One region of the Lactobacillus sp. ESL0230 genome, then DNA from elsewhere that is predicted to be linked to it. Evidence: predicted binding sites of a transcription regulator. Region 1 holds the regulator's gene; the other holds the start of a gene.

The links. Region 1 encodes HrcA, which represses chaperone genes, less so after heat shock. Its sites were predicted from a motif close to TTAGCACTCNNNNNNNNNGAGTGCTAA; they were not measured.
Region 2: a site for HrcA is predicted at 15,037-15,063, ahead of F5ESL0230_RS08105 (ATP-dependent Clp protease ATP-binding subunit). Genes of this name have one in related genera too.

What each region holds. Positions count from the first base shown of each region.
Region 1 covers NZ_REHI01000006.1:639,651-656,518, reverse strand. Annotated here, with positions in the region: gene truB (tRNA pseudouridine(55) synthase TruB) at 1-236, shown strand, start outside; gene ribF (riboflavin biosynthesis protein RibF) at 256-1,188, shown strand; gene hrcA (heat-inducible transcriptional repressor HrcA) at 1,315-2,364, shown strand; gene grpE (nucleotide exchange factor GrpE) at 2,377-2,955, shown strand; gene dnaK (molecular chaperone DnaK) at 2,975-4,813, shown strand; gene dnaJ (molecular chaperone DnaJ) at 4,892-6,031, shown strand; gene lepA (translation elongation factor 4) at 6,382-8,220, shown strand; gene recJ (single-stranded-DNA-specific exonuclease RecJ) at 8,344-10,629, shown strand; gene F5ESL0230_RS04930 (adenine phosphoribosyltransferase) at 10,723-11,250, shown strand; gene F5ESL0230_RS04925 (GNAT family N-acetyltransferase) at 11,419-11,979, shown strand; gene F5ESL0230_RS04920 (HAD-IC family P-type ATPase) at 12,509-14,782, opposite strand; gene eno (phosphopyruvate hydratase) at 14,934-16,220, opposite strand; gene F5ESL0230_RS04910 (DegV family protein) at 16,458-16,868, shown strand, end outside.
Region 2 covers NZ_REHI01000008.1:327,827-344,694, forward strand. Annotated here, with positions in the region: gene F5ESL0230_RS08050 (DUF3737 family protein) at 1-872, opposite strand, end outside; gene F5ESL0230_RS08055 (HsdR family type I site-specific deoxyribonuclease) at 1,089-4,085, opposite strand; gene F5ESL0230_RS08060 (restriction endonuclease subunit S) at 4,103-5,260, opposite strand; gene F5ESL0230_RS08065 (type I restriction-modification system subunit M) at 5,279-6,853, opposite strand; gene F5ESL0230_RS08070 (restriction endonuclease subunit S) at 6,850-7,404, opposite strand; gene F5ESL0230_RS08075 (PadR family transcriptional regulator) at 7,903-8,229, shown strand; gene F5ESL0230_RS08080 (DUF2812 domain-containing protein) at 8,231-8,752, shown strand; gene F5ESL0230_RS08090 (branched-chain amino acid aminotransferase) at 9,081-10,106, opposite strand; gene F5ESL0230_RS08095 (SLAP domain-containing protein) at 10,612-11,253, opposite strand; gene F5ESL0230_RS08100 (hypothetical protein) at 12,159-12,668, opposite strand; gene F5ESL0230_RS08105 (ATP-dependent Clp protease ATP-binding subunit) at 12,910-15,000, opposite strand; gene F5ESL0230_RS08110 (ATP-binding cassette domain-containing protein) at 15,199-16,868, opposite strand, start outside.

The DNA of each region.
Region 1 (16,868 bases):
TTGGCAATCCAGCTATAGTTGAAAAAGCAATACAACCAATCGAAGTATTTTTCAAAGATTATCAGACAATTGACTTGAACGAAAATCAATGGCTGAAGGTAAAAAATGGGGCAGCAATTGCTTTGAAAACGAATGCAAAAAAAGTTGCATTAAGGTACAATAATAAAGTTAAGGCGATTTATCAAGCCAGAGGTACAATGTACCGTCCTGAATTAATGCTTTTGCAAAATAATTAGATGAAATGAAGGTTCAACAGTGCAAATTATTCATTTATCTTATCCAGTTAAAAAGAATATTGTCCCGGGTAAAATTGTATTGGCTCTCGGCTTTTTTGATGGTGTTCATCGTGGACATCAGCAGTTAATAAAGGTCGCAAAGAACACTGCCAATAGTAAGGGCTTACCCTTAGTGCTAATGACATTTGATCGGCATCCTAAGGAGGTCTATCAAAACCAAGTAGTGAGTTATATTGATACCCTAGATGAAAAGATATATAAAATGCGGCAGCTTGGAGTAGATTATTTGTTGGTGATGCATTTTAATGAGCAATTTAGCAAAGTAAGTGCTCAAGAATTTGTAGATAATATTATTGTTAAACTTAATACTGAGACTGTTGTTGCTGGTTTTGATTATACCTATGGACCTAAAAATATTGCCAATATGCAGAATTTACCTAAATTTGCGCAAAACAGATTTGAGATTATTACGGTTCCGGAACAAACATACAATGACCAAAAAATTGGCTCAACAGAGATTAAAAGAGCTATTAAAAATGGAAAAATGGACTTAGTTAAAGACTTACTTGGCACACCTTATGTCATGTCCGGTTATATTGGGCACGGACTGCGTAATGGTCACAAGTTGGGCTTTCCAACTGCTAATTTAGTTTGGGATGAGAATAAGGTGATTCCTAAAGTTGGCGTTTATGCTACGAGGACAATGATTAATGGTAAGTGGTATGAATCAATGACTAGTGTAGGCTATAATGTAACAATTAACAGTGCCCAAAAAATATATATTGAATCTAACTTATTTGGTTTTAGTGAAGAGGCTTATGACCAAAAGATAATAATTAAGTGGTATAAGTATACACGCGGAGAAATAAAGTTTGCTAATTTAAATCAACTAAAAGAGCAAATGAAACAGGATAAATTAAAGATTACAGACTATTTTGAGCAGTACAGATAAGTTAAAATTGTTGCAAAAATTTATTTTAAAATAATTAGCACTCAGCTTGACATTCTGCTAAATACTAGTATCATAATAATTGTTAGCACAAAGCAAATAAGAGTGCTAAAAGTGAGGGCGATATTTATGTTGACCGAACGTCAAGAATTAATTTTAAAAACAATTATTAATAATTTTACACAGACACATGATCCTGTCGGTTCAAAAACTGTAATGAACCAACTGCCAATTAAAGTTTCCAGTGCAACTATTCGTAATGAAATGGCTCTTTTAGAAGACAAGGGCTTAATTGAAAAAACTCATTTATCTAGTGGCCGTTTACCATCAACTGATGGCTATCGGTACTATTTAGATAATTTAGTTGAGCCATTACGTTTGCCAGCATCAGTATATGATAGAATTATGCTACAATTTAGCCAGCCATTTCATCAAGTTAATGAAATTGTTCAAGAGGCGGCCAAAATTTTATCTGATTTGACTAATTATACTGCTTTTGCTGAAGGACCAGAGAGTAATTCTTTAACTATTACTGGTTTTCGAATTGTTCCATTAGTGAATAGGCAAGTTATGGCTATTTTGGTTACCAGTGATGGGAATGTTCACAGTCAAGTTTATCGTTTACCCTATAATATTGGTGGCGATGAAGTTGAAAAAGCTGTGCGAATGCTAAACAATGAATTGGTAGGTAAGACTTTAAACAAAATAAACCCGAGTTCATTGAGTCAAGATTTAAGTGAAAAATTTGGTCTTCATCATATCACTGAATTAATTGAATTGGTTGAAGATGTGGTTAAAGAGGCTACTAGTGAGCAAATGTATGTTGACGGGCAGCTAAATCTTTTAAATAACAGTTCACTAAGCGATGCTTCAAGTTTGAAATCGCTCTATGAATTACTGGGTCATGAAGATTTAGTTTCGAATTTAATGACTAATGTAGTGAACTCAAGTGATAGTCACTCACCCATAAGAGTTAGTTTAGGTTCGGAATTATCTAATGATTTATTGAAGGATTATAGTCTTCTTACTGCAGAGTACAGTGTAGGGTCATATGGTAAAGGTATTATTGCTTTACTTGGTCCTAATAATATGCCGTATTCGCAAGTGATTGGCCTACTAGAATATTTTAGAAATGAATTAGCTAAAAAGCTACTGGAATATTATGGCAGATTTAAATAAAGGAGGTTAACTGTGAGTAAAGAAAAACAGACTAATGAAAAAGATTTTATAGAAAATCAACCGGCAACGGATGAAACGAAAGATTTTGAAGCTCAAGTAGATGATCAACAAGCATCTGAATCTGAAAAAGATAAAATCAAATCAGAGTTAACTAGGGTGCAGGAACAAAATAAAGATTTAGAAGATAAATATTTACGTAGTCAAGCAGAAATGCAAAATATGCAAAATCGTTATAATAATGAACGTGCACAATTGATTAAGTATGAATCTCAGTCTTTAGCTAAAGACATTTTACCGGCAATGGATAATTTAGAAAGAGCTTTAGCAATTGAAGTAGATGATGAAGCTTCAAAGCAGCTTAAAAAGGGTGTTCAAATGACTCTTGACTCCTTAATTAAGGCGATGAAAGATCATGGAATTAGTGAAATCGATGCTGAAGGTGTAGAATTTGATCCAAACTTACATCAGGCAGTTCAAACGGTTGCTGCTGAAAATAATGAGCAGAAGAATTATATCGTTCAGGTTTTACAAAAGGGTTATTTATATAAGGATCGCACATTAAGACCAGCAATGGTTGTTGTTGCACAATAATTGAAAGGAAGTTTTATTAATGTCAAAAGTTATCGGTATTGATCTTGGAACAACTAACTCTGCAGTTGCAGTTCTTGAAGGTAAGGAACCAAAAATTATTACTAATCCAGAAGGTAACAGAACTACTCCTTCAGTAGTTGCCTTTAAGGATGGTGAAATTCAAGTTGGTGAAGTAGCTAAACGGCAAGCAATTACTAATCCTAATACTATTTCTTCAATTAAGCGTCACATTGGTGAGGCTGGTTATAAAGTCAAAATTGGGGATAAGGCCTATACACCACAAGAAATTTCTGCAATGATTTTACAATATATTAAGAAATTTTCAGAAGACTATTTAGGTGAGAAGGTTACTGAAGCAGTTATTACGGTTCCAGCTTACTTTAATGATGCTCAACGTCAAGCTACTAAAGATGCTGGTAAAATTGCTGGTTTAGAAGTAAAACGGATTATTAACGAACCAACCGCTTCATCACTTGCTTATGGTTTGGATAAAGATGCTGAAGATGAAAAAGTTTTAGTGTATGACCTTGGTGGTGGAACTTTCGATGTTTCTGTTTTGCAACTAGGTGATGGTGTCTTTCAGGTATTATCCACTAATGGTGATACACGTCTTGGTGGTGATGACTTTGATAATAAGATTATTGACTGGCTTGTTAAAGGCTTTAAAGATGAAAATGGTGTGGACTTATCAACTGATAAGATGGCACTACAGAGATTAAAAGATGCTGCTGAAAAAGCTAAGAAAGATCTATCTGGTGTATCTTCAACTCACATTTCACTTCCATTTATTTCTGCTGGTGAAGCCGGTCCATTACACTTAGAAGCTGATTTGACTCGTGCGAAGTTTGATGAATTAACGGCTGATCTTGTTGATCGAACTAAGATTCCATTTGATAATGCACTAAAAGATGCAGACTTAACTGTTAATGATATTGATAAGGTTATTTTAAATGGTGGATCGACTAGAATTCCAGCGGTTCAAGAAGCAGTTAAGAAGTGGTCTGGAAAAGAACCTGACCACTCAATCAATCCTGATGAAGCTGTTGCCTTAGGTGCTGCTATTCAAGGTGGTGTTATTTCAGGTGATGTTAAGGATGTCGTTTTACTCGATGTTACTCCACTTTCACTTGGTATTGAAACCATGGGTGGTGTCTTCACTAAATTAATTGAAAAGAATACCACAATTCCAACGTCTAAGAGTCAAATCTTTTCAACTGCTGCTGATAATCAACCTGCTGTTGATGTCCACGTTTTGCAAGGTGAACGTCCAATGGCTGCTGATGATAAGACCTTGGGTCGTTTTGAACTGACTGATATTCCTGCTGCACCTCGTGGTGTTCCACAAATTCAAGTAACCTTTGATATCGATAAGAATGGAATTGTAAACGTTTCGGCTAAAGATATGGGTACAGGTAAAGAACAAAAGATTACCATTAAGAGTTCATCTGGTTTATCCGATGAAGAAATTCAAAAGATGCAAAAAGAAGCTGAAGAGCATGCCGAAGAAGATAAAAAGAAGAAAGAAGAAGTTGACTTACGCAATGAAGTTGACCAATTAATTTTCTCAACTGAAAAGACTTTGGGTGAAGTTAAGGATAAAGTTTCTGAAGACGACATTAAGAAGGTTCAAGATGCGCTTGATGAATTGAAGCAGGCACAAAAGGACAATAACTTGGAAGAAATGAAGACTAAGAAAGATGCACTATCAAAAGTTGCTCAAGACTTAGCGGTTAAGTTATACCAAGCTAATGGTGGAGCTCAAGGACAACCTGGTGCTGAAGCTGATGGTCAAAATGGCAATGCAGGTGATGGTTCAGCTAGCGATGGCGAATTTCATAAAGTAGACCCTGACAAGTAATGGGTTTATAATTGAATAAATTAGAAAAGAACTGCCATGAAAGTAGTTCTTTTCTTTTGGAAAGTAAGGAGCTTTTAGATGGCACAAGAAGATTATTATAGTGTGCTAGGTGTTGATCGAAATGCCAGTGATAAAGAAATTAATTCTGCTTATCGTAAATTAGCTAAGAAATACCATCCTGATATCAATCATGAACCAGGTGCAGAGGAAAAATACAAAAAAATAAATGAAGCTTATGAAGTTCTTCATGACCCACAAAAGAAGAGTCAGTACGATCAATTTGGTGCAGCTGGTGTGAATGGCCAAGCTGGCTTTGGTGGTGCAGGTCAAGGCTACGGTGACTTTAGTGGTTTCGGTGATTTTGGTGATATTTTTAACGATTTCTTTGGTGGCGCTTCTAGTGGACAGCGACGAGCAGATCCGACTGCACCAACACGCGGCGAAGATTTAGACTATACCCTAACTATTGATTTCATGGATTCTATTACTGGTAAAAAAACGCAAGTTTCATATACTCGTAGTGAAATTTGTGGGACATGTAAGGGAAGTGGTGCTGAAAAGGGTACCCATCCAATTACTTGTGACAAATGTAATGGAACAGGTTATATGACGGTTACACAGAAATCGATGATTGGGATGATTCGACGGCAAACAGTTTGTGACAAATGTAATGGACGAGGGATTATTATTGAACATCCTTGTGGTACGTGTCATGGAAATGGTGTTGTAGATGGTAAAAACACTATAGAAGTTAATATTCCAGCCGGAATTGACAATGGTCAGCAGTTACGCTATGAAGGTCAAGGGGAAGCTGGTAAAAACGGTGGGCCTTATGGTGATTTGTATATTTCATATCGAATAAAACAGTCCAAGGACTTTAAACGAGAAGGCAATACAATTTATACAACGGTGCCAATTTCATTTGCTCAGGCTACTCTTGGGGATGAAATTACAGTTAAAACTGTTCATGGGGAGCAAAAATTAAAAATTCCTGCTGGTACCCAGCCTAATAAAAAATTCACATTAAGAGGTGAGGGAGTTCCATATTTACGTGGTAATGCATGTGGTGACCAGATAACGACAGTCGAAGTACAAATTCCTAAAACTCTTAACGAAAAACAAAGAGCAGCCTTGGTTGACTTTGTTAAGGCTGGCGGGGGATCCATTAACCCACAAGAAAAAGGTTTCTTTGAAAGATTAAAAGAAAAACTGCAATAATTAAGAAAACGCAATTTAGTTATTGCGTTTTTTTATTCTGCTAAACTGTCAATGAAAATCATAGCATTTAAAAATGTTTGCTAGATAATTAATTTAATTGATTTTAGTAGTAATAATTACTTAAAAGTTAATGTTAAGACTTTATTCTGAAACATAGGTCTAACGTGCAGTTATTTTTTCAATATGGGGGTATGGTATAATTGTCTTACACAGAAAGAAGAAAGTAGTCTTCACAATAATATAGTAAATAATTATTAATCTGAAAGTAATTAAGAAATAAAAATTGCATCAATCAGCATTAAAACGTTGATTGGTCAATGACAGAAAAAACAAAAGGATGCAAATGATTTATGGATCTAACAAAATTAGAAGATTATAAAAAACATATTCGCAACTTTTCAATTGTTGCTCATATTGATCATGGTAAATCAACGATTGCTGATCGAATTTTAGAGTTAACCGATACGGTTTCAGAGCGGCAGTTAAAGAATCAAATGCTAGATGATATGCCACTTGAGCGTCAACGAGGAATTACAATTAAAATGAACTCAGTTGAAATTAAATATCATGCTCAAAATGGTGAAGATTATATTTTTCATCTTATTGATACACCAGGTCATGTTGATTTTTCTTATGAAGTTTCAAGGTCACTAGCTGCTTGTGAAGGAGCGCTTTTGGTCGTTGATGCTTCTCAAGGTGTACAGGCACAAACCTTAGCCAATACATATTTAGCTATTGATGATGATTTAGAAATTTTACCGGTTATTAATAAAATTGATTTACCATCAGCAAATCCCGAGCAAGCAAAAGAAGAGATTACCGAGATGTTAGGATTAGATGCGTCTAATGCGGCTGAAGTTTCAGGTAAAACTGGGCAAGGTATTGGTGATTTATTAGAAAGAATTGTACAAGATATTCCTGCTCCGGATGGTGATTTAGAGGCACCACTTAAGGCTTTGATTTTTGATTCAAAATATGACGACTATCGCGGAGTCGTCTTATCAATTAGAGTCGAAGATGGAATGGTTAAACCTGGTGACCATATTAAAATCATGAATACGGGAAAAGAGTATGAAGTAACTGAGGTTGGTGTTTCTAGTCCGCATCCCGTGAAAAAAGATCTTTTAATTGCTGGAGATGTTGGCTATCTAACAGCTAATATTAAGTCAGTTCGTGAAACTGGGGTGGGAGATACAATTACTTCAAGCGAAAATGCGACAGCTGAACCACTTCCTGGCTATCGTCAAATCCCACCAATGGTTTATTCGGGTATGTATCCAGTTGATAACTCAAAATATGACGATTTGAAAGAGGCACTTCAAAAATTACAATTAAATGATGCTGCACTGGAATTTGAACCAGAAACTTCTACTGCATTAGGATTTGGTTTCCGTTGTGGCTTTTTAGGTCTATTGCATATGGATGTGGTTCAAGAAAGATTAGAGCAAGAATTTAATTTAGATCTAATTATGACAGCCCCTTCAGTCGATTATCATGCAATTATGAACGATGGCTCTACAAAAGTGATTGACAATCCATCTGATTTGCCTTCAGCTGGAGAATATCGTGAAGTTCAAGAACCTTATGTTAAAGCAGAAGTAATGGTACCAAATGACTTTGTAGGTCCGGTAATGGAACTTTGTCAACGTAAACGCGGTGAATTTGTCACAATGGATTATTTAGATAAATACCGGGTTAATGTAATTTATAATATGCCTTTAGCGGAAATAATCTATGATTTCTTCGATGATTTAAAATCGTCTACTAAAGGATACGCTTCACTGGACTATGAAATTACTGGCTATCGTGCAACCGATTTAGTCAAGATTGATATTTTGCTAAATAAACAAGTTATCGATGCCTTGAGCTTTATTGCTCATCGCGATGAATCACAAAATAGAGCAAGACAAATGACTTCAATGCTAAAGAAGCTGATTCCAAGGCAAAACTTTGAAGTTGATATTCAAGGAGCAATTGGAGCAAAAATAATTTCGCGAGCAACAATTAAGCCGTATCGTAAAGATGTTACTTGGAAAATTCATACAGGTGACCCTGATCGTCGGGCAAAGTTACTTGAAAAACAAAAACGTGGTAAAAAGAGAATGAAGGCTGTTGGACAAGTTGAAGTTCCCCAAGATGCGTTTATGGCAGTTTTAAGAATGAATGACGATGATTTAAACTCAAAATAAATTTTAACAAGATATTTTAATTCCAAAGATTTAATATAGTACTGTGACAATTTTTAAGTTCCAGCATCTCAATATTTAACTTTGGAATTTTACTATTTTAGAGAAGGCATAATTAAGTAAATGATAAAGTGGAAAGAGCGCACTAGTAAAGAATTAGCTCCTGAATTAGTTGAAAAATATCAGCTAAAACCCATTGCTGCAAAATTGTTTGCATTACGCAATCTAAATACAGCAGAGAAATTAGAATATTGGTTAAATGCTACCGAAGAAGATTTAGCTGATCCTAATTTAATGCATGATATGGCTAAAGCAGTCGCACGTATTAATTTAGCTATTGAGCATAATGAAAAAATAACTATTTATGGCGATTATGATGCAGATGGAATAACAGCTACTGCTATTATGATGGAAACACTGGAAATTTTAGGGGCTGATGTGCACTATTTTATTCCTAATCGTTTTGAAGATGGTTATGGGCCCAATTTAGCGGCATATAAGAAAATAGTTGCTAATGGTACTAATTTAATTATTACCGTTGACAATGGTATTACTGGAGTAGAAGAAGTAGCTTATGCCAAGCACAAGGGTGTTGATACAATAATTACGGATCATCACAAAATGCAAGAAAATGTACCCGATTGTTATGCCCTAGTGCACTGCAACTATCCGGGACAAAAATATCCGTTTGATGATTATTGTGGCGCGGGAGTTGCTTATACAATTTGTCGTGAATTGATGCAAGATCCGATGCCTGAATTATTAGAGCTTGCGATGATTGGCACAATTGGCGACATGGTGAAAATTTCAGGTGAGGGGCACATTGTTGTCAAACGTGGTTTAGAAGTACTAAATCAAACCGATAGACCTGGGCTGAAGGCACTAATTAAAAATTCAGGATTGCAAAGTGGTCAAATTGATGAGAATGATGTTGGTTTTAATATTACTCCCAGATTAAATGCAGTGGGAAGACTCGATAATGCTAGTTTGGCAGTTGAACTATTGTTGTGTGAAAGTGAAGCTGAAGCGCAAAAAATAGCCGATAAGATTGAAAACCTTAATGAACAGCGTAAAGATTTAACAGCTAAAGTATATAAGGCATGCTTACAGCAAGTAAAAGTCAATAATTGGCAATCAAGAAAAACACTTGTTATCTATTCAGCTGACTTTCACGAAGGTGTCTTAGGACTGGTAGCTAATAAAATTGCCGAAGAGTTACATAAACCAACAATTATTTTAACTAAAAATAAAGCAGGAATTATCAAAGGTTCAGGGCGTTCAGTTGCAAATTTTAATATTTTTAATGCGTTAGATAGCTTAAAACAAAATTTATTTCTTAAATTTGGTGGTCATGACTTTGCTTGTGGGCTATCAATGGAAGAAAGCAAAATTGCTACCCTTAGAACCGAATTTGAAGCTAGTTACGATATTCATGAAAGTACAATAGTTAAGTATTATGATTTTGAATTACCATTTACGCATCTTTCTCTTGATATTATGCACCAAATTAATCAAGTTGGACCCTATGGAACTGACAATGTAAAGCCAATTTTCAGTATTTCTAATTTAGAAATCAGCAGTTGCTTTTTTATGGGTAAGGATAAGAACCATATTAAATTAACATTAAGCCAAAAAAATAATAAATTAGAGGTAGTGGGCTTTAATAAAAAATACATAACTAAAGGTTTATTACCATATATAAACCAATTGTTTATCCAACTTGGTGAAAATAATTATCGTAATCAAGTTAAATTACAGGGAATAATCGAAGGAATTGTTTTTTCAGCGCCTAAATTTTTGTTTTCAACTCCAGTAATTGATTTGCGTCAAGAAAAGCATGTAATGGGCTTTGCTGATCGCTATCTTTTATTTGACAAACAAAACTTAGAAGTGGCAAATAATAGTTTTGATATTGATTCTAAAAAAATCACCCTAATTGATGAATATGATAATGACAGTGATCGTGAAGTTGTGGTCTTTCTTGATACACCTCATAATCAGGCTGAATTGGATCAAGCCTTGACTAAAAATTATAAACAGCTTTATTTACGCTTTCTGCTAGATCAATTACCAATTAAATTAATGCCGGCAAAGAAATATTTTGAAGTGCTTCTTAAATATGTATACCAGCATCCAGGATTAGAAATTAATGAATATCGACAGGTGGCACCATTTTTAGGTATTGATTATCAGAATATACTATTTATTATGCGTGTTTTTTATGAATTAAAATTTATTACAATTAAGCAAAATAAAATTTGGGGTATTAAAAATCCAGAAAAAAAAGCCTTGACTGCTTCAAAGTATTTTTGTGCTATTCAATCACAGCTTAATTTTATTCAACAATTACGACAAATGCCAAGTGAAAAGTTGCTAATGTATGTTAATCAGCAATTAAAGAACAATAATTAATAGCATTTAATGCTTTTAAGATAAAAGTCTGGTAGAATAGATAAGTCAAAGAAGCTGTAGCAAGCAATTGAATTTGGAGGTTTTTTTCTTCTTATGGCAAACGTTTTTGAAGATCATATTGCAAGTGTCAAGGATTTCCCGAATAAAGGAATTACTTTCCGCGACATTACACCCATCTTGCAAGATGGGAAGTTATTTCGAGAAGCTACTCACCAATTGGCGGAATACGCTAAAAGTAGAGCGGCTGATGTAATTGTAGGCCCTGAGGCACGCGGTTTTATTGTTGGCTGTCCAGTAGCAACTGAATTGGGCTTAGGTTTTGTTCCCGCCAGGAAGCCACAGAAACTACCACGTGAAGTTGAGCGCGCATCCTATGATTTAGAATATGGTTCCAATATTTTGGAAATGCATAAAGATGCAATTAAACCCGGACAACGAGTAGTCATCTGTGATGATTTGCTTGCTACGGCTGGAACTTTAAGAGCATGTAAGGAACTTGTTGAAGAACTAGGTGGCGAACTAGTAGGAGCTGCTTTTTATATTGAACTACCTGATTTAAAGGGTAAAGAGAAGTTGCCAGGCTTAGATGTCTTTTCTCTTGTTCAGTATCATGGAGCTTAAGAACAATAAAAAAGGCTTGATGCACAAGTGTATCAAGCCTTTTATTTATAGGACTCTGGTATTTAAAAGTAGGGATCAACTTAATTTTCTTAAACAGAACGTAATCATCGCAAACTTTTTTTAATTTTAGAACGAAATCTTTTTACAAATAGTGTTCAAGTATTTATAATGGTACGGTATCTCAAAAAAAGGAGCATAAATAATTTGAAATTAAGAAAAGCAACCATGGCTGATTTTGACCAAATTATGACGATTTTGAAAGATGGCGCTAACCAGTTAGCTGAAAGAGGAGTTGATCAATGGCAAGGAGATTATCCTTCTAAAGCTCAAATTAAAGAGGATATTGAACATGGTTCAGCATACCTAGCTTCTTCAGCAGATAATGAAACAATTGGGGCAATTTCTATTGTAAACGCTCCTGATCATGCTTACGATAAGTTAGTTGGTCAGTGGTTATGTAATACTGGTAAATATGTAGTCATTCATCGAGTAGCAATCCATTCAAATTATGCAGGGAAGGGCTATGCAACAGAATTATTAAGTTCTGTTATTAATTATATTCTCGATAATAGAACAGATATTGATTCAATTCGCATTGATACTCACGAAGATAATAAGGCAATGCAACATTTAATTAATAAGATGGGCTTTACTCGAGTAGGTACTTTGCATGGTGTATATAGATCAAATGAAACATCTTATGTGTATGAATTAAAGAGCAATAATTAATAAAAGGTTCCGTTAACTTTGGGAATCTTTTTTAATTTATTGTTGTTTTTTTAGCTAGTTTTGTAGTATATTTAAATAAACTGTTTAAACAATAACTACTAAAACACAAATTATATATTGATTTATTGCAAAAAACAAAACAGTTAAAGCTTATTAAATTAAAACCGTATAACTCGATAAAATCAACAATTTTAAGGGGGTGGTTAGAGGGTCATTGATATATTATGATTTATGTTAATGATTCAAATTTTAAATAAACTAATTAAATTTCCTGATTAATTAAATATTTTTTCCTATTTTTAATTTTTATAACCAAACACATATACAAACACATATACAAACATATTTTATTAGGCGAGGATAGTCAGGAACGCCTGATAATCTTTAAAAGCTGAGTACGTCAAAATAGCGTGCTCAGCTTTTTTAATTATTAAAGAGGCAACAAGAAGCAGCTCATATTTGAGAGACAATAAAAATCGCTCCCAAACTTATCACAAGAGATATTTGGAGCGATCTACTTCAATTTTAGTTATTTATTTTTCATAATTGGTTGATAAAATAAATCAATTAAGATTGCTGCTATTAAACTAATAAAAATAGTAATTAGCAAATTTATCCAATTAATCTGAGTCATCGCAATTCCGCTCAATGCAAGCACAATTGTTAGAATAATATCTCCCATTTGCGTTAATCCAACGGCTTTAGAAGGATAGTCTTGCCAAAAGTAATGCTTTGTTCGAGTTATTAAAATAATAAACATTGCACTTAAAACTAGATATACATAGACCATAGTTGAAATAGTACCATGACTAAAGTTATGGTTATTTAAGTACCATATACCTGCTATGCCAATTAGGGTCCAGCCGAATGCTAGTGAAAAAGCAATTTTAGCTAACTTAGCCATATCCCAATTTTCTGGTTGGTAAGTGATGTGGGTGCGATCAGTACCAATCATCATTGTAACCATGTTATTCATAATGGTATAAATAACCATTGCATTTAAGGCCATAGGGATATAATCGAAAAATAAATAGCCAAAAGTAAGTAGCATAGTGAGTTGAGCAGTTCTAGCTAATTTTGTTAACGACCAGGTAGTCATTCGCTGATATACCCGATGTCCAGCGTCTAGAATTTTAACAATGGATGTTAAGCCATCATCAAGAAGAACCATCTTACTGGATCGTTTGGCAACGTCGGCTGCATTTGAAACAGCGATTCCAACCTCGGCTTGTTTTAATGCAGGAGAATCATTGACACCATCCCCAGTCATTCCTACAATATAACCTTTTTTTTGAAAAAATTTGACCATTCGTAATTTATCTTCTGGTAAAACGTCAGCAATTCCAGCAAGATGTTGAATATCAGTTTGATCATTAAAATCATGAATAGAAATAACTTTTCCGCTTAAGTTAACTTGTTTTGCAACAGACTGAGCGGTTTTTTGGTTATCACCAGTTAGCATAATTGGCAGAACACCACGTTTTTTAAGTTCAGCTAGAGCAGCTTTTGAGTCAGATCTTACTTTATCTTCTAAAATAAATACTCCCGCTAAAATATCATCAATTAACACAGCAACTGACCGTCCTGAACTAAAATCAACATCTTTAACTTTGGTTAGGGCAGTTGAATCAATTAAAGATAATTGCTTGAATGACCCTAATTTAACATTATGGTTATCAACATTGGCCATTGAATAGCCTCTTGCAGAGGTAAAAGGAGTAAAGTCCTTACTAGTTTTAATCTGTAAGTTGCAGTTGGAAATATAATCGGTAATCGCAGTATCAATAATTTTTTTATTTCTTTGATCAATGGCGGCAGAAGCAAGTTCTAATACCGTATCATTGCTCATCTCACTAAAATTAGTCCATTGAGAAACAGCTGTTTTATTTTCGGTAATTGTTCCAGTTTTATCTAATAAAATCAAATTTAAATTAGCTGCATCTTGAATACCGGTTAAATCAGATGTCAAAACCCCCTCTTTGCTTAATCTAGTAGCTTCAAAGGAATTGGAGAGGGCAAAGGTTGAAGGCATCGCAACAGGTATGGAGGCAATAAACATCATTGCCAAAAATGGTAGCATATCAATTAAATTCTTCAAATCACCACCTTTAAAGAAGGAAGCAATCACGATTACTAAAGTTAAAATTCCATCAAGGATACAGAGATAATAAATAATTTTAGTTAATAGTTGTTGCAAGTGACCTGGAGCAGCTGAATTATTAATTAAATTAATGGTTTTCCCAGAACGTGAATTTGCCCCAGTTGCGGTTACACGAGCTAGGGAACTTCCTTCGGTTACAGTGGTACCCGCAAAGGCGATATCTGTAATGTTCTTTTTTACGGTTTTTGCTTCACCCGTAATAGAACTTTCATCAAAAGAAACTGGATTATCAAGTATTTGAACATCTGCCGCTAGCACATCGCCAGATTGGATACTAATCAAATCGCCTGGAACTAAATATTTGGAATCAATAGTTTTCCAAATTCCATCGCGTTGAACTGATACCAGCGGGGTTAATTTATGAGAAATAGTGTTTAAAACACGGCGAGATTGTTTTTTCTTTGAAGCACCATTCCAAGCAGCAAATAGTAACATTAATAAAACGAAAAAAGATTGGATCCATTTGCCTAAGAGACACTCAAGAAGTAAGGCAGCTTCTAAAATCCAGGCGGATAGATTCCATAATTTAGCTAAAAATTCTTTAAAAAAGTTAAATTGAGGTTCGGGTACTTCGTTTAACCCATTTTTTGTTAGTAATTCATCTGCTTCGGCTTGACTTAAGCTAGCAATTTTTTCAGACATAATTTTCCTTCCTTAACAAGTAATTCTTTATTTAAGTTAGCATAAATATGCCCCGTTTTCTAGCAAATAAAACGGAATGGTTTTACTTACAACAAATAGGGCACAAAAAAAAAGCTTGCTTATTAAGCAAGCCTTTTTATGATAAGACTAATTAGTCCTTGTTAACGTTATCTGGGAAAGTAGCTAAACGTTCACCTGCACCAAGTTCTTCTTCGATTTCAAGTAAACGGTTGTACTTCTCAACACGTTCTGAACGAGCTGGAGCACCAGTCTTCAATTGGCCACCATTAATTGCAACAGCGAAGTCAGCAATGAAAGTATCACCAGTTTCACCTGAACGGTGAGAAATCATGGTGTTGTAACCATTCTTACGTGAAAGACGAATAGTTTCCAAAGTTTCAGTAACAGTACCAATTTGATTCAACTTAATTAATGATGCATTACCAGCACCTTCCTTAATAGCTTTAGCTAAAAGTTGAGGATTAGTACAAATGAAGTCATCTAAAACGATTTGAATTCTGTCTTTGTGAGTTTGAGTAAATTTAATCATCCCTTCAACATCATTTTCATCGTATGGATCTTCAATTGAAATTAATTCAGGGAATTCATCAAGTAACTTGTCGTAGTATTCAGCTAATTGATCGTCGTCAAAGACTTTACCTTCAAAGTGGTACTTACCATCTTCTTTGTTGTAGAAGTATGAAGCAGCACAGTCACAAGCAATTGCAATATCTTCACCAGGCTTATAACCGGCCTTAACAATAGCATCGTGTAAAGCTTGCAAAGCTTCTTCAGAGTTCTTCATGTTAGGAGCGAAACCACCTTCGTCACCAAGACCAGTTTCGTAACCCATGTCTTCAAGAACCTTCTTTAATGTGTGGTAAGTGTTAACAATCTTTTCAAAACCGTCACGGAATGAAGTCTTTTTAACTGGGGTAATCATGAATTCTTGAACATCGATACCGTTGTCAGCGTGCTCTCCACCGTTAATAACGTTGTGGAAAGTTTGAGGCATTTCAAGGTCAGTTCCACCAAGGTAACGGTATAAAGGTTGATGAGTATCTTTAGCAGCAGCAGCAGCAGTAGCCATTGATACACCCAAAATTGCATTAGCACCAAGCTTAGCCTTGTTAGGGGTACCATCTAATTCAATCATAACACGGTCAATATTTGCTTGATCGTGAGGATCTAAACCCTTTAAAGCTTCGGCAATCTTAGTATTAACGTTTTCAACGGCTTTGGCAACACCTTTACCGCCAACACGATTATCACCATCACGCAATTCAACAGCTTCGTTTTCACCTGTTGAAGCACCAGATGGAACTTCGGCCTTGCCTACAACACCATTTGAAAGCGTAACAAATGCCTCAACAGTTGGATTACCACGTGAATCATAGATTTCCAGTGCATGAACATTTTCAATGACTGATTTTAACATCTAAAAACCTCCTAAATAATAAATGCTGTACTAATTAGTACATACATTAGTGGAGCAGAGCTCCAAGTCTACATGACAAATTTTAGCCTAAGTTTGTGATTATGTAAACATTTGTAACCGTTTTCTAGTATTAAAAATTTTATAAGCATTTATTCGCTTTTTTAGTCGATTTGCATTATTATTTAACTATACAATCTTAACTTTGATTGGTTTATTTTTGATAAGGATATTCAATAAATGGAAGAAGTAAAATTAATAATCGATTCTAGTGCTAATGAAAAGATAAGTGAAAGACTGATAGTCGTTCCTTTAACAATATCAATTTCAGGTAAAGACTTTATAGATGATGAACATTTAAATATGGCTGATTTTCTTGATTCAATGGCGAAAAATACCGAAGAGGGAAGGACATCTTGTCCAAGTATCGATGAGTGGCTTAAAGCCTTAGAAGGTAGTAGCCGAGCAATTATGTTAACAATTACTAGTGGACTTAGTGGTAGTTTTTCTTCAGCTTATCAAGCAAAGCAGATATATGAAAAAGATAATCCTAATAGTCGGGTCATCGTTATTGATTCTAGAACTGCTGGACCAGAGGTTTCAATGATTCAACGTGAAATTGAACGCTTGGTTGATGATCAAACTAGGTTT
Region 2 (16,868 bases), on a different contig from region 1:
TTTAAATCTGAATGAACAGTTCTTATACCGATCTTATCACATACAACCTGAGTCTTATCTGGAGAGACTTTATTGGGATCAATAATTAATGTACCTATTTCTGGGGCAACAATTTTGCCGGAGATAGGATTTTTGACACTGTCAATCTTAGTCGTCACTTCAACATCAAGCTTTGATACATATTCAAAAGCTAAGTCTGTATGAAACAAGCTAGTATTTTTCATTTTAAGTTGATTAATGTAATTTAAGCCTTGATTGCTTTCAATTTTACAATTGATAAACTTAATATTTTTACTATTCCAAGCCAAATATTCACCAACAATTGTGGAATCATAGACAGTCACATTTTCACAATTCCAGAAGGCATCTTTTGAAATTAAGGTGGAATGATGTACCTCAACATTTTTTGCGCCATCAAAAGCATAGTTGCCAATAATACTTACCTGATCAAGATAAATATTCGCACTATCTTTACCAAAATAAGCGCCATTAACCTGACAATTGGTCATTTTGATATCTTGGCAGTTCCACATTGTTTCTTCAGCATTAGCAAAATGAACGTAATCTAACTTAATACCGGCTGACCTTCTAAACAACTTAGGAGCCTGAAGGGCTGAATTCGTCATTTTAATATTTTGGGTATACCAGATGCCGCTGCGCGCCATGGTTTCAAACGTAGTATTCTCAACTTCAATATCGGTGTCATACCACAAAGGATATTTCCATTTGAAAATTGAATTTTTAATATTCAGATTATGCGCTTCTTTGAGCGGTGACTCACCTTCTCCAAAAACAATACCTGCCAATTCGGTTTTTTTAAGTCCAAAAAGGATTCGTTCGCCTGTAAAGTAGTGGTTCTTAATACTATTCATTATCCCTCTCCCTATCATAATCTTTGCATATTTTAATTATTAAACAAAAATCATTTAATTTAAAATACCAATTACTTAATACTAAGTATTACTAAAAGTTATCGTCAGGGGGATAGTAAAATAGAAAATACTATTATTAATTATTTTAAAAAACTTGCTTAAATTAATAAAAGCGATACCTAGTTATATACTCGACATATAGGCATCGCTTATTTTTTAATTTTCTGTTTCTAATGGTTTAATCTTCGTGGTATAGACAGCTTTGACACTTTCACGGACTTCCGCCTTCCACTTCAGCCAATTAGTTAATTCACTAGCAGGATTATTTGCTCGATACTTTTCAAAATATTGTTTGCTAGTTAAATCGCTCATTCCCTTGGATGTTTTAACATCAGGGTCATAGTTCTTAATGACATATTGCAGATTACTGTAATTTAATCCAAATTGTTTTGCAAGCTGGCGTAAGGTCTGCTCGTTTTCCTTAGCAATTGACTGTTCAAGAACATCCTCAACTTGGTCAGCCGAATATTTTTGCGGTTCACGTTGAATATCGCTCCACAGTGAACGAATGTGCGCGGCTCGCGGTTTGTTCGTTTTTTCATATTGGTCAAGATAGCTATCAACTTGAATAGACTCATCGTCAGTTTGAGCAGAAGCTGACTGCTTAATACTATCAGAAAGATACCTTTTGATTAAAGCCATAATGTAGCCTTCATCGACTTCTTTAGTATGGAAGGATTCAAGCTCGTAATCTTCATCAAGGTCAAGATCAGCCGGTTCGTCAGGCCCGTTATCTGCTTTCATTTTATCAAGAAGGTTTTTATACGTTCCCTGAAGTTTAGCTAATGTATCTGCTGGGAGATCATCAACATCTATTTGTTCAGCTGGTGGTAGATTATCTTGCTGGTCCAGTTCATCATATGTTTCAACAGCTGCACGAGCTTTGTCATATTCTTGGAAGGTTTTGATAAATTCCTTTTGCTCCTTAGCAGATGCATTATCAAGGTAACTTAAAGCTGCCAAATCATCTACATATTTATCCATCTTGGCTCGCGCTTTCAAATAACGCTTGCGCGATATAGCCCAATCAGGTGCCAGAACATCATTACTGCCACCAGCGGCATAGAGTGCAAGTGCATTATCAATTGCTTCATTATACTGTTCTGGATCTTGAAAGGTTACTACTTGACCCCAAGTTTTATTATCAGTATAAATGCGATTAGTCCTTGAAAAAGCCTGAATTAAGTTTTGGGCATTCATTGGTGGTCGATCAAGATACAGCGTCGAAAGACGCGGCGCATCAAAACCGGTTAACAGTCGGTCGACTACAATGACCAGATCAAGGTATTGACCTGGTTTTTGATATTGCTTTTCTTTACCGGCTAAACGGTCGTTGACGTTGCGATTATAGCTGCCAAGTTCTGCCATTGAGAAGTTAGTTTGAAACAAGTTGTTATAATCGTTTAAGGACGACTTCATTTCTTCTTGGTTAGCCTTTGATTCAGTTTCATTCTGCGAAATAGAATAGGTAATAGCAATGCGGGGAAAATCAGGGGCAATTTTCTTAATTCGGTGTGGAACTTCACCATTGGTAATAGCTTCGCGAAATAGACAGTAGTATTTTTGCGCCTGCTTAATTGATGATGTAGAGAAAATGGCCGCGTAACGCTGACCGTTACTGAGTCCTTGTTTGCGATAAGCTAATTTTAAAACTTGTTGGACAACAGCTTGCATATGCCCGGTAGTCAAATAACGAGCGTCATTGTCACTTGAGTTATTGTCACCTTGATTATCAATGTTAAAACCCAAAACCTTATGGTCATGAATAGCATCTTCAATAGTATAAGTATGCAAGATGGGGCCATATAATTGCTCTGTCGTCCGCGCTTCTTGACCATTTTCTGCGCGAGCATTTTCTGCAAAAATTGGCGTACCGGTAAAGCCATACCATAATGGTTCACGATAGAAAAATTTATCTAATTCCCGTTTTTGCTTTGGGGTCACTGCCCGGTGGCATTCATCAACAATAAAAGCCAATTGTAAATCTTTTAATTTTGCATATTGCTTAGCTCTTTTAGAATCTCTTTCCATTTGCTTAAAAAGGGCTTGCATTTTCTGCTTCGTTGTTACAATCACGCTGCGATTGCCATCCCCTAGCTTGCGCGCTAATTCATAACTATTGGCAGTATCATTAATATCAATGGTATCGTTATTGGCGTAAGTCTTGAAGGCAGTTGTTGTCTGCATATCCAAGTCTTTCCGATCAATAAGAAAAATGGTCTTGTCAATTGCTGGAATCTGCAATAAGTTACGGGCCACTTTATAAGAAGTCAACGTCTTACCAGAACCTGTTGCGTGCCAGATAAAACCAGATTGCCGTTTTTTAGAAGCTGTAAAAATAGCCTGAATCGCTTGAATTTGATACGGCCGCAACATAATCAGTTTTTGCGCTTTATCATCTAAGACCGTATAATCAGCAATCATGTGATGCGCCATAGGGATTGATAAAACTGCATGAGCAAAATCCAAGTAGTCATCGACTGGCTTTTTAGTTTCATCCAGCCAAGTAGTTAAAAAGTTCTTATTCAGCTGTGGTCCAGCGGAAATATAGCGCGTGCTCGTCCCGTTAGTGACGACAAACATTTCCACAAAGTTAAAAATGTCACCAAACTTACCTTCATCAATGTATTTTTGAATTTGTCTAACGGCATCCATATAAGGGTATTTAGGAGTCTTTAACTCAATCTGAATCAGTGGCAAACCATTAATGAGCAAAGTAACGTCAAAGCGGCGATCTTGGTCCAAAGGAGAAATATTTGTGGCATTAACTTCAACTTGATGAACCACCTCATAGACAGTTGAGCCCCCAGCAATATTAGTATTGTCTAGAATTAACAAATCGGCATCTGGTAAAGCAGAATTATCACGCTTTAAGTGGTGGCGTACTTGCCGATTAGCACCTGACAAAAATTTAGCGGCCTGGTAAAAATTAGGTTGAGTAATCTGCGTGCGAATGGTTGCTTTTTCATTAGGAGTCAAAGGGACATCATGCAGTTGATTATGATTATTCGCTTCTAGAATTTTAAAGAAATTAGCCCACAATTGGGGAATTGTTTTTAAATCATCCCGCAAATGCCATTGATTAACACCTCGAGTGAGATGTTCAATCAAGGCGTCTTCCATTTGTGCTTCATTACTTAATGTTACTGCCATGTTAACCTTCTTTCTCGTTATTCAACAAACATATTTTGTAAAAGCGCCTTTTTGACTTGTTTCATCTTAGCCAATTTCTGTTGTTCAAGTTCAATTAAGTGATCGAAGTGGGTAAGAAAGGCTCCAATTTTTTGCTGTTCTAGTTTTATTGGTACTTCAATCTTTTTATTTTGAACAATGGATATATAATGACGTGCATGTCCTTCCTTAATAAAAGTAGTAACTTTTATAAGATTATAATCAAAATAGATATCAGAAAATCCATTCGGAGTTAATATTTTTATAGCTGAAGACTTAATCATAAATGGAAAATTAACAAGTTTATTATCAAGAGTAAAATCGTCAAAAATTATAACAGGTAAAGTCTTTTTATAAATATTAGTTTCATTTGTGTAACCTAAAACAAAAGTTTTATTTGCAGTTAATACTGGTGTGCCTTTATTCAAATATTTATCTGAATCTACAATATATTTATCAGGTCTTTCATAATTAAGGATATCTTTTATTTGCTTTTCTTCCCACTCATCCTCGAAGCCTTGGAACCGCAGTGCTGGTATCTTAGCGCCCCGCGCCGGGAACAAATCTTGGAGTAAGGCCTTTTTCAGCAAGCCCAGCTGGTCGAGTTTTTGCTGTTCAAGTTCAAGTAACTGATCCAGTTTGGCAAACAAGTTGCCAATTTTTTGTTGCTCTGTAAATGAAGGAAATTTTACTTTCATTTTAGAAAAATCTTTCTTATTAACTATTTGCATTATTCCTGAAGCAGCTATTGTTTTCATTTTTTTAGATAATCCAATACTTAAAGTGTAGATAAAATATGAATCAAAATCATCAATAGGTGTTACAGCATTTATTTGTTGATTAAATGCTGTGTTTTCTTTAACCAAGGCATTCTTTCCAATGCTAGCTATGGATGTAATCAAAATAGAACCTCTAGGGACTATTCTAGCTATTTTAGCACCCTCTTTAGACAAATGCCTTTCATCAATAATTCTTCCATCATTACTAATATTACTTGGTGTCACCCACGAAATTCCTTTTTCAGAATAATATTCTTTTTTATTTGTAGGCGGTGTATTCCCTATACTTACTAAAGAAATATTGGAAATTTTATCTTCTTCCCACTCTTCCTCAAAGCCCCAAAACCTAATATGCGGCACTAATTGATGTTCATTCATTTTATTTCACCATATATTCTATAAAATATCTTTTAATTGCTCAAGCAACTGTTGCGCTGCCGGATCAGTACCAACTAATTCAGCCATTGCCTGCTTAAGTTCGGTTGTGACCTTGGTTTCCTCTTCTTTAATAGTCTGCATCTCGGCGGCTAACTGCTTAACATCAACCGGTGGCTCTTCTTCAAAAGTATCGACATAACGGGGAATATTCAAGTTAAAGTCGTTCTCTTTAATTTCGTCAAAACTAGCCAGATGAGCATACTTATCAACATCTGCGCGTTTAGCATAAGTTGCTAAGATACGTTCGATATCTGCTTCACGCAATTTGTTCTGCGTTTTGACTTTTTCAAAATCCTTAGAGGCATCAATAAACATTACATCCCGGTCTGGTTTATCTTTCTTCAACACTACAATGACGGTCGGAATACCGGTACTATAAAACAAGTTTGCTGGTAAGCCAATGACAGCATCAATGGCGCCACTTTCCAAAAGTTTTTGCCTAATTTTACCTTCAGCAGCGCCTCGGAATAATACTCCGTGCGGTAAAACAATCGACATTACGCCGCCATGCTTTAAGTGATAATAGCCATGGAGCAAAAAGGCATAATCAGCTTTAGATTTAGGTGGTAATACTCCAAAAGAAGAAAAGCGCGGATCATCTAAAAAGCCCTTTGTCGCAGCCCATTTTTGTGAATATGGGGGGTTCATGACTACGGCGTCAAAGTTATTAACTTCTTCAGCTGGCCAATCTTCATCTAACGTATCACCATTACGAAGACGGCGGTTAGCTTGATCAATATTGTGTAAAATCATATTCATCTTAGCTAAGTTGTAAGTCGAAGTGTTGATTTCTTGGCCATAGTAGGTAATGCGCTCAGGGTTGGACACATACTTTTTAAAGTTCAAAAGTAACGAACCTGAACCCATTGCCGGATCGTAAACCGCCATGCCATTACGATAATCCTTCCCTACTAAAGTTAAGCGCGTCAGTAATTCCGAAACCTGTTGCGGAGTATAAAATTCACCGGCCTTTTTACCAGATTCAGAAGCAAATTGACTGATTAAGTATTCATAGGCGTCGCCTAAACTATCACCTGGTGTCTTAACCAACTCGATTTTGCCAATTGCTTGGAGCACATTAGCAATCGTATCGGTTCTCTTCTGCGCAGTACTACCTAAACTATTGGAGTACAAATCATAATCATTAAACAACCCGTCAAAATCTGGCGCGATACTTTCTAATTTATTAAAGGCATCGCCTAATTGATTAACTTGAAAAGAATGATTATTAACAGCCTGCAAAATACTGTTATAGGTATACTTAGGCTCAATAACATATCCCAATGATAGCCGCAATTCATCGATTAACTCTTGGTCTCCAGCATTTTCTTCATAAATTTGTTGTGCTTGTTCTAATGTTCCATCTGGCTGATCAGATAGTAATTCCAACACATAATAAAGCATGCGATCAGATAAGTACTTATAGAAAACTGTTCCTAATAAGTAATTTTTATATTGGCTTGCATCCATTTTTGAACGTAATGCATCAGCTGCACTAAACAATCCTTGTTCTAGACTAGTTGTAGTTGTCATTTTTGTCCTCCATTAATATCGTTTTTATTAAGTAAACTAATAATTGCTTGCTTTTCTTTCTCTTGCCGCTCTTTTTGCAAGCCCTCCTTAATTATCAACAGGCGATATAGTTCCCCTATTTTTTGTTGCTTGCTTAATGCTGGCAAATTGAGTTCAAGTTGCTTAAAACTGGTTAGCGTTACGCGGCGTAAGACTGTACCTTCCATTGTACTATATAATTGTCGTTTAATTGCTTGCGCTTCATTTAATAAGTAACACAAATACCAATTATCACCACGATTCGTAAAAGTTAATTTAATAATATGCTGGGGAATCACTTTGCCTGCGGAATGAGGCGAAACTATGGCCGTTTGATTAGTCATCATGTTGATTACTAGGTCCCCAGTATTTAAGATTGGTGACTTTTGTGTTTTTACATTATTTGTACGATAACCTTGATAAAGATCAAACTCTAAATCTTCATTGGTATAAGTTTCGTAACTAGCATATTTCTTCTTAAGCTCAATACTATTGGGACCAGAAAAGAAATTAACTGCTTTTTCTAATTTCAATTTAAAACTCTCCCTTCTCTTGGTTAAATTTTAATTTGTTGTTTTAATATACAAGGCTTCTAAGTTACCATGCTATAAAAAAGATCCTAAATGATATTCTTCTCTAAAAATTATATTTCAGCTGAAATATATTACGAATAAATTATACATATTTCAGCTGAAATATGTATAATTTTTTTGAAATTAATTTTCTCAATACCATAAAAAGCCACCAAAACATTGGTAGCTAAGCTTTTGTATTGATCTTTTAAACGATTACAAATAAATAGGGTAATGGTTAAAGTTCCCTCACTTATTCCCTAATTTCTTGTACCCAACCTTCTGAGCCTTCTTCATTACCATATTGAATGTCAACCAATTCTTGATATAGCTTGGTCATAATTAGGTAATGCTAGTTTTCTGTATGTTAACCAACCTCTACTAGTGAGTACTTACTAAAATTTATTTTATACTTTACTTATATATCGGATGCCGATATACTAATAATAAAAAAGAATCGTGTCAATTTTGCATCCTGAACATATCATCTTAACAGAAGCCTATTACTACATCCTATTATCATTATTTAAACCATTACATGGCTATGGCATTATGAAGAAAATTGCTGAGCTATCTGACGGCAGAGTCATGCTAGCTGCAGGTACATTGTATGGGGCACTAAATAAATTAGAGCAAAATCAATGGATTAAAGCCTTGCCCGTAAACAACTTTGATCACAAAAAACAATACGTTATTACTTCCCAAGGAAAAGAAATTGTAATCAATGAACTTAAGCGATTAGAAGAATTGGTAAATAATGGGCACAAAATTATGGAGGATAACTAAATTGGAAAAGAAGAAGTTCCGGCTATTTTTTAGTGACAAACAAGAAGAAACTTGGCTTAATCAAATGGCAGCTGCTGGCTGGCAGTTAACCAAAATTAAGGGGTTACTCTATTATTTTACTAATCAAAAGCCCAAGTATATTTATCGCATTGATTTTCTTGATCCTCAAGCTTCTAAAACGAAACAACAAGATTATATTAATTTTATTGAAGAGACCGGTGCAGAAAAAATTGCTCAAAGTGGCCAATGGATCTATTTCCGGCGTCCCGCAGTTCAAGGAGACTTTCAACTTTATTCAGATAACGACTCCAAGTTAAGCTATTTAAAACGCATTCGCAGACAAATATTACTCACAACGCTATGGCCATTACCACTAATTCAAGTGCTCATAAGTGATATTAGTAATGACAATAGTGGCTGGGCAAGATACTTTAGTTTAGGTTTCCTTACCCTATTTGAATTATTTTTACTCGTCAAACTAAGTACTTTATCAATCCGTATTAAAAAATTAATTGCTAGTTAATTTTTTCAATTTATGACAGTAAATAAAAGCGGCAACTATCATAATCGTTGCCGCTTGTTTTTTATTAAGATACCTAATTTTTTCGAATACGTTTAAAAAGTACCAACCATTCATAAATAAAGGCAATGCTTGCTATTACATAGTCGTACCAATGGAAAGCATTCGCAAAACCAAATACGGAAAGTAGTAAAATCAAAATCAGCAATAAACTATAGCAAATAGGGGTAACATAGATTAGATTATGCTTATTAAGCCAAGAGTCTATTGGTAAAAGTTCAAAAGCTAAAATGAGAAAAATAATCAATAGCGTATCCATTTTTTTATTCCCTTATTCACTAATTTCTTGTACCCAACCTTCCGGTCCTTCTTCGTTACCATATTGGATGTCAACCAATTCTTGATACAGCTTGGTTGTAATCGGACCGGTTTCTTTTTCACTATAAATCACATGCTTTTTCCCCTGGTAAGTGATTGACCCAACTGGCGAAATAACAGCTGCTGTACCCATGGCGCCTGCTTCTTTCAATTCAAAAGCCTCTGCTAAAGTAATCTGACGTTCAACTGGATTTAAGCCTTGCTTTTTAGCCAATTCCAGCAATGATTTTTTAGTAATGGAAATCAAAATCGACGGGGATTTAGGTGTCACAAATTGTCCTTCTGACGTAATGCCAAAGAAATTGGCCCCACCAAATTCATCAATATATTTATGTTCGCGGGGATCAAGATAAAGACAATCAGCATAACCCTTTTGATGCGCCTCAACTGACGGCAATAAACTACTGGCATAATTGCCAGCAGTCTTAGCTTGACCTGTCCCAGCATAAGCAGCCCGATCATAGTCACTGACAATATAAGCCGCCGGATTTAACCCCTTAATGTATGCGCCAACGGGTACGGCAAAAATACGAAAAGTATATTCATTGGCGGCTTGAACGCCCAAAACATTGGAAGTTCCTACCATGAATGGCCGTAAATATAAGGTGGCGCCACTATCATACGGTGGTACAAATTCTTGGTTAGCCAAAACAACTTGCTTAACTGCAGCCACAAAACGATCTTCTGGAAATGGTGGCATCGCCAAGCGCTCCGCCGACAAAGTAAAACGATAGGCATTTTGCTCCGGACGAAATAAATTGATCTTACCATCTTTTCTACGATAAGCCTTTAGGCCTTCAAAGATTTCCTGGCCGTAATGTAAAATTTCAGCTCCTTCAGACAGCGTCAAAGTTGAAGCTTCGACTAATTTACCTTCCTGCCATTGACCATCTTTGTACTTTGCTTCATAGCGATATGGCAAATCGCGATACACAAAACCTAAGTTTTTCCAATCAAGATCTTCTACTCGTTGTTTCATAAAAAGTTCTCCTACTTGTTTTATTTAATCATAATTTAATTATTGATTAATTTATGCTATAAAACTCCTAATGTCAATAGTCAGGAAAGATTATTCTTAAAACAATTTGACTATTTGCTTAGTTAAGCCTCATACTTTATCCACCTATTATTAATTATTTGTATAAGTTCAAGACTTATTGATACAAAAATAGCAAAAAAGAAGCAATCAGTAAACATCAGTATCGTAAGCCTCCTATGTAAAAATTTAGAAAAGCTAAAAGGTCAAAGCCTGCTGAAACTAGCTTAAATAACCGCTCTTGGTTACTCCAATCACTATTTAAGTAACTAAACCTCAACATAAACTGTCAACTCTATATTGTTATGCGCAGTTTAATTAAATACAATTGTATAAAAAATACCTTAAGTTCAAACGAACTTAGGGTATTTTTCTATTTTTACAATACCGCTCTACGTTGGGCAATTAGTTGTATATTTGCTAATTCAATTATTAATCTTCCTAATCATTAATAAGGGGTAACAACGTTAGCGACTTTGATATATCTATTATGACCAATACGATAATATTTTTTGCCTTTAATAGTGTAAACTTCACGATTACTCATAACTGTATTTTTCTTGGAAAGCAGACTTTTTAGTACACGTTTACCTGTCTTAGTATACTGATATGACGCTCTATTTAAATATAACTTAAGTAGTTCATCATGCTTTTTACTATATGGGAGCACGTTAACTGCTTTAATATATCTATTATGACCAATACAATAATACTTTTTGCCTTTAATAGTGTAAACTTTACCATTACTCATAACTGTCTTTTTCTTGGAAAGTTTGCTTTTTGGTACACGTTTACCTGCTTTAGTATATTGATATGAGGCTCTATTTAAGTATAACTTAAGTCCAATTTTTGGTGTTGGTAGTTCACCTGGTGTAGAAGTATCATTACCTGCATCGGGTGTAGAAGTATCATTACCTGCACCTGGTGTAGAGGTACCATTACTTACACCTGGTGTAGAAGTATCATTACCTGCACTTGGTGTAGAAGATACGGCAGCATGAACCGGTGTTACTTGGTTGTTAGCTGATATACCAAAGCAAGTTAGTGCAATTCCACAAACCATAGTTGCTAATTTTTTTCTTGAGTTCATTTTATCTCCTTTAATATTTATATAGTAAAATATTACATAAGTTGTTTTATTATAGCATATTATCTTTTTTTGGTTTACATATATGTTAAATTAATTTCTAATATCTATATTTTGATGTCCTATAGCTTTTATTTATATTTTGTATAAATCATATCAAATACAAGTACACATGTAATCATATTTATAATTGTACTAAAAAACATGATTATGCGTATTAATTATTATAAATACAAATATACTTATATTGTATCAACTATATTTTTTGCTTTTTAAAAATTTATTTTAAAATCAAAATAATGTTTTCCCCTTAATAAACGTAATTTTTACGTTTTTCAATTACTGAATATGGTTTGCCACTTTTACTAGTAGCTTGGCCGATAATTCCCTCGCCTGCTAGCAACCGTTTAATTTCTGGTGGAGAAAAAACATGAGTACTAAATTACTTTTTAAAGCTTAATGCTTGAATTATTCCTAAATCAGTTAGACTGTATTTCTTTTTTTATTTTCAATTAATTATAGTTCAAAGTGATATTCTACATGGCCTTTATCTTGCCACTCTATTTACCTCGCTAACAAAATAAAAACATCGCTTGGTTTCCCTAGCGGTGTGAAATTAGTATTCTGATAGTTAATTAAACGACCTATAACAAAAGGTGAATTAATTTAATTTTCCTTCAGCGATAAGTTTATCGTCACGCTCAGCAAGTTTTTGTTATGTGCTTTGTAACCCTGATTTCCATTAAATTTGCAGCCACGCTTCTTAAAAGTTTTAAATTTCTCGTCCAATTAAAATTTTATTACCATAAATTGGCTACTTTTTATATTGTGGATAGTCATTCAAATAATTACTATCACCGTAACTATACAGATGGCTTCCATCTCCATCATTAAAAGTATCTTTTGCCTTAAATGACTTCTTTTGATGTTTTTGCTGATTTAGGTTTTTCAGGCTTATTTGTATTATTTACTGCTTGATAAGGCAGGAATTCATCATGATCATTTGCTAGTAAAATCTGGGTCTTTAACCATTTAATTTCTGCCTTTAACTGCTTAGTAAACCTCTTAGTATATTTAGTATTAATCAACTCAAAGTGTTTTAAACATTTTTGGTAAAGTACAACTTGTTTCTGTGGTGATAGCTTTTGCCCTTGCTTAACTAGCTGGTTAAATGCGCGATTGGCACGTTTATGTTGCTTTGACCAGTTTGCTTTCTCTCTAATGCTATGCAGCTTTGGTTCTGGTTCAGCTTTCTTGGGATTAGCTGAAGTGACAGCTGCCTTGTTAGTATTTTGCTTATTAGTGTCTGTTTGCGTATTAGCCGTATCTGCTGAAACTACAGCAATTTGGCTAGTTATAGGTGCAAGCATTGCAACACCAGCAATGGCTAACGAAATAATTTTCTTATTTATTTTCATCTCATTACCTCTTGGATATCAAACATTTTAAATACTATACAATTATAGCATATGTGCTAATAATAACAGATTTAATTTATTAAATTTTGCTACTTTAGTAAGCAGTATAGTCATTTTCTTTTACTTTCACCCATTAAGCCGCGCATAAAAAAAGAAGGCTGTTGTTACCAGCCTTCTTTTTTGTTATCCACAGTAATTACCAAGGCGCTATTTAGTTTCTTAGCGCTTTGTACTTACAGCATTATTTTGTCTTACTTTCTGCCTGGTCATCCTTATCTACAGATTGTACATCAATATCAATAATGGCATCCCCGTTTAAGTAGACATGTGCCCCATCAGCCGTGAAGTTAACTTCCTTAGTGTCTGGCGCCTTCATTAATAGTTTAGCAATTGGTGTTTCCATTTCCTGTTCCACCACGCGCCGTAATGGTCTTGCACCAAATTTCTTGTCATAACCTTTTTGTGCAAAGTAAGCTTTAGCCTCAGGTGAAACCACCAATTTGACGTCTTTTTTAGCCAAGACATGCGTCATTTTCTTCAAGTAAATATCGATAATCTTTGTCATATCGGTTGGCGTAAGTGCATTGAACGGAACAATTGCGTCTAAGCGATTCAAAAATTCTGGTCTGAAGTAAGCCTCTAGTGCCTTGATCAACTGCTCATGGTCAACTTGACCATCCTTAAGTAAGTTATCTGAGTAACCTGCATTTGACGTCATGATTAAAATCGTATCCTTAAAGGAAACAGTTCGCCCTTGCGCATCGGTTAAGCGACCATCATCCATAATTTGTAATAAAGCATTAAAAATCTGGGGATTAGCTTTTTCAATTTCATCAAATAAAATCAAGCTATATGGTTGGTGGCGTACTTTTTCGGTCAATTGACCACCTTCACCATAGCCAACATATCCTGGAGCTGAGCCAATGAGCTTATTCACAGCCATCTGGTCTTGATACTCCGACATATCTAAGCGAATTAAATGATTTTCACCCCCAAACAATTGAATTGCTAATTGCTTAGCAAGTTCTGTCTTACCAACACCAGTTGGACCTGTAAGTAAAAATGAACCAGTTGGACGATTATTATCTTTGAAAATTTGCTTACGAGCAATCGCATCAGTAATAACTTCAATTGCCTTGTCTTGATCAATCACTGTTGCCTTTAATTTTGCCGCTAAATTTAAGTTTTTCTGTCCTTCACTGGCATGTAATTCACTCATTGGAATCTTAGTTTTAGCCTCAATTAGAGCATAGATATCTTGATCTGTAACCCTAGGCGTATCTGCATCATCAAGATGGTCTAATTGGTCACGTAATTTTTCAAGCTGCTGTTTTAAGTCACTGGCCTTAGCATAGTCTTCATTTTGAGCAGCAACTTTTTTGTCATTTTCTAAAGTTTTAATACGCTGTTTCAGTCCTGCTTCATCGCTAGGGGTTGCATCAAGTCCTTTCTTTGCTCCAGCTTCGTCAAGTAAATCAATGGCCTTATCTGGTAAGTAACGACCTTGAATATAACGTTGTGATAATTCTACGGCAAGCCGCAGAGCGCTAGCACTATATTTTACATGGTGATACTCTTCATACTTTTTCTTTAAACCTTCCAGAATCTTCACGGTCACATCAGTTGAAGGCTCTGGCACATCAACTGGTTGGAAACGCCGTGCTAAAGCCGCATCGTTTTCAATTTGGCGATACTCACTAGTAGTTGTCGCCCCAATCAAATTTAAATCTCCACTAGCTAAAGCCGGTTTTAAAATATTAGCTGCATCGCCACTATTATTTTCCGAATCAGTCGAACCAGCGCCAACAATATTATGTAATTCATCTATAAATAAGATAATATTAGGATTTTTCTTTGCTTCATCAATAATTTTCTTTAAGCGTTCTTCAAAGCTACCCCGTAAACTTGAGCCAGCAACCATATCATTAATATTAATGGCAATGATATGCTTATCTTTCATTTTTTCAGGAACGTCCCCTTGGGCAATTTTTTGGGCTAAACCTTCAACAATTGCGGTCTTACCGACACCTGCTGGTCCAACTAGAACCGGATTATTCTTCTTACGTCGACTTAAAATCTCAATTACTGCTTGAATTTGCTCATCGCGCCCAATTACAGGGTCGAATTTATTATTTTTAGCTTGTTCAACTAAGTCAATCCCAATTGGTTGCTCTTTTTGAGTTGGAACGTTTTGCTTAAGGTTTTGTGGTGCCATATTCATACTGCTTGAATAGTGAATAGGAATCGAACCGTTATTATCACTCGAACTATTAAAGAAAGAATTGTTTAATTCGTTAAATAGGTTATCAAATTCGTTGTCAAAATATGTCATATCTAAACACCCCTTGTATTCGTTATAATTTTTTAATTAGCACTCAAAAGCATTGAGTGCTAATTTCTTATACTTGTAATTATAGCAGGTTATCCACAGATAGCAAGAAAAGTAACTTACTTTTCCACAATTATTTTTCAAAAGCAAAAAAGCCTTATCTATTAGGATTTAAGGTCCTAAATAAGGCTTACTATTTAGTTATTTTTGGTATAACTGAAACTGGGCACGTAAATATTTTGCTGTCAAACTCTGCCTATTTTGCGAAATATCCACAGGTGTACCACAAGCAACTATTTGCCCCCCATTCGCTCCTCCGCGCGGGCCTAAGTCAATCATATAATCACTGTTAGCCATAATATCTAAATCGTGGGTAATCGTAATGATTGTCGCCTGCTTATTTAAAAGTTGTTGAAAAACTTGCAATAGCGTTCTAACATCTTGCGGGTGTAGTCCTACTGTCGGTTCATCAAAGATAAACAAGCTGTCTTTTTGTTGCCGGTGCAAATGACTAGTCAACTTTAGCCGCTGAGCTTCACCTCCTGATAAAGCGGGTGTTGCTTCACCAAGATGCAAGTAGCCTAAACCCATTTGACTTAAAGTTGTTAATGTTTTTTGAATTTTAGGCTCTGTTTGAAACAAATTGTGCTGAAGTAGCTCAGCTACTGAGTAGTCGAGTATCTCGGCAATACTTAATCCTTGCCATTTTACCCTTAACACATCTTGATTATAGCGGTGTCCTTCACAAAGTGAGCAAGTTTCAACCATATCGGGCAAATATTGAATATCAAGCGATATTACACCACTACCCCCACAAGCTGGGCAAGCTCCCTCTTTATTATTATAGGAAAAATGACTGGCACGATACTTATAACTCTTAGCTTGCGGTTGTTGGGCAAACAATTTACGCAAATTATCCATAATATCCGTATAAGTAGCTACTGTAGAACGTTGATTTTTACCTACTGGTGAAGAATCAACACTAATTACATTTTTAATTGTCTTACCCTTAAACTGCTTAATCCATTTAGGCATTGGTTGATGTGCTTTTTGCGCCTGCAAAGCCGATAACAAGGCATCAAGAATTAACGTGGTTTTCCCTGCTCCAGAAAAACCAGTAACTGCCGTCATAAAGCCACACGGAATTTTAACTTGTACGTCTTTTAAATTAAAACGCTGGGTGATTGCTAGGTCAATTTGTCCTAATGAAAAAAGTTCTCTACTAGCCGCTGGACGAACAAGCAGCGGTGCATTACCAGTTGAATATGGGCCAATTAACGAATTAGAATTTTGCTTTATTTGTAACGGGGTACCCTGAGCAATAATTTGTCCTCCCTGACTACCAGAACCAGGGCCAATTTCAATAATCCAATCAGCTGCATTGATAATTGCAGTTTCATGATCAACTACTACTAAAGAATTTCCTTGATTAACTAATTGGTGAAAAATATCAATTAAGCCAGCTACATTATCAGGATGCAATCCTACTGAAGGTTCATCTAACACATATAACACCCCAGTAGTTTCCGTCCTTAAAGTTCGGCCTAATTGTATGCGCTGTAATTCGCCAGTCGACAAACTATTAGCTGACCGAGCTAAACTTAGATAATCTAAACCTAACTTCAATAAAGGCTTAACCTGATGTAGTAATTCATCGCTTAAATTTGTAGCTAAGTCTTGCATTGACTCCGGCAACCAGTCCTTTATTGCTTGCATATACTGGGGCAACTCACCTAAAGTTAATTGCTCAGCTGTCACAATATTTTTCCCAGCAACTAATTGTTGCCAACGGGTCGGATCAATACGATAGCCCTGGCAATGCGGACACGTATTGAAATGATAAAAGGAATTTATTCGTTCAAGCCCGCGTT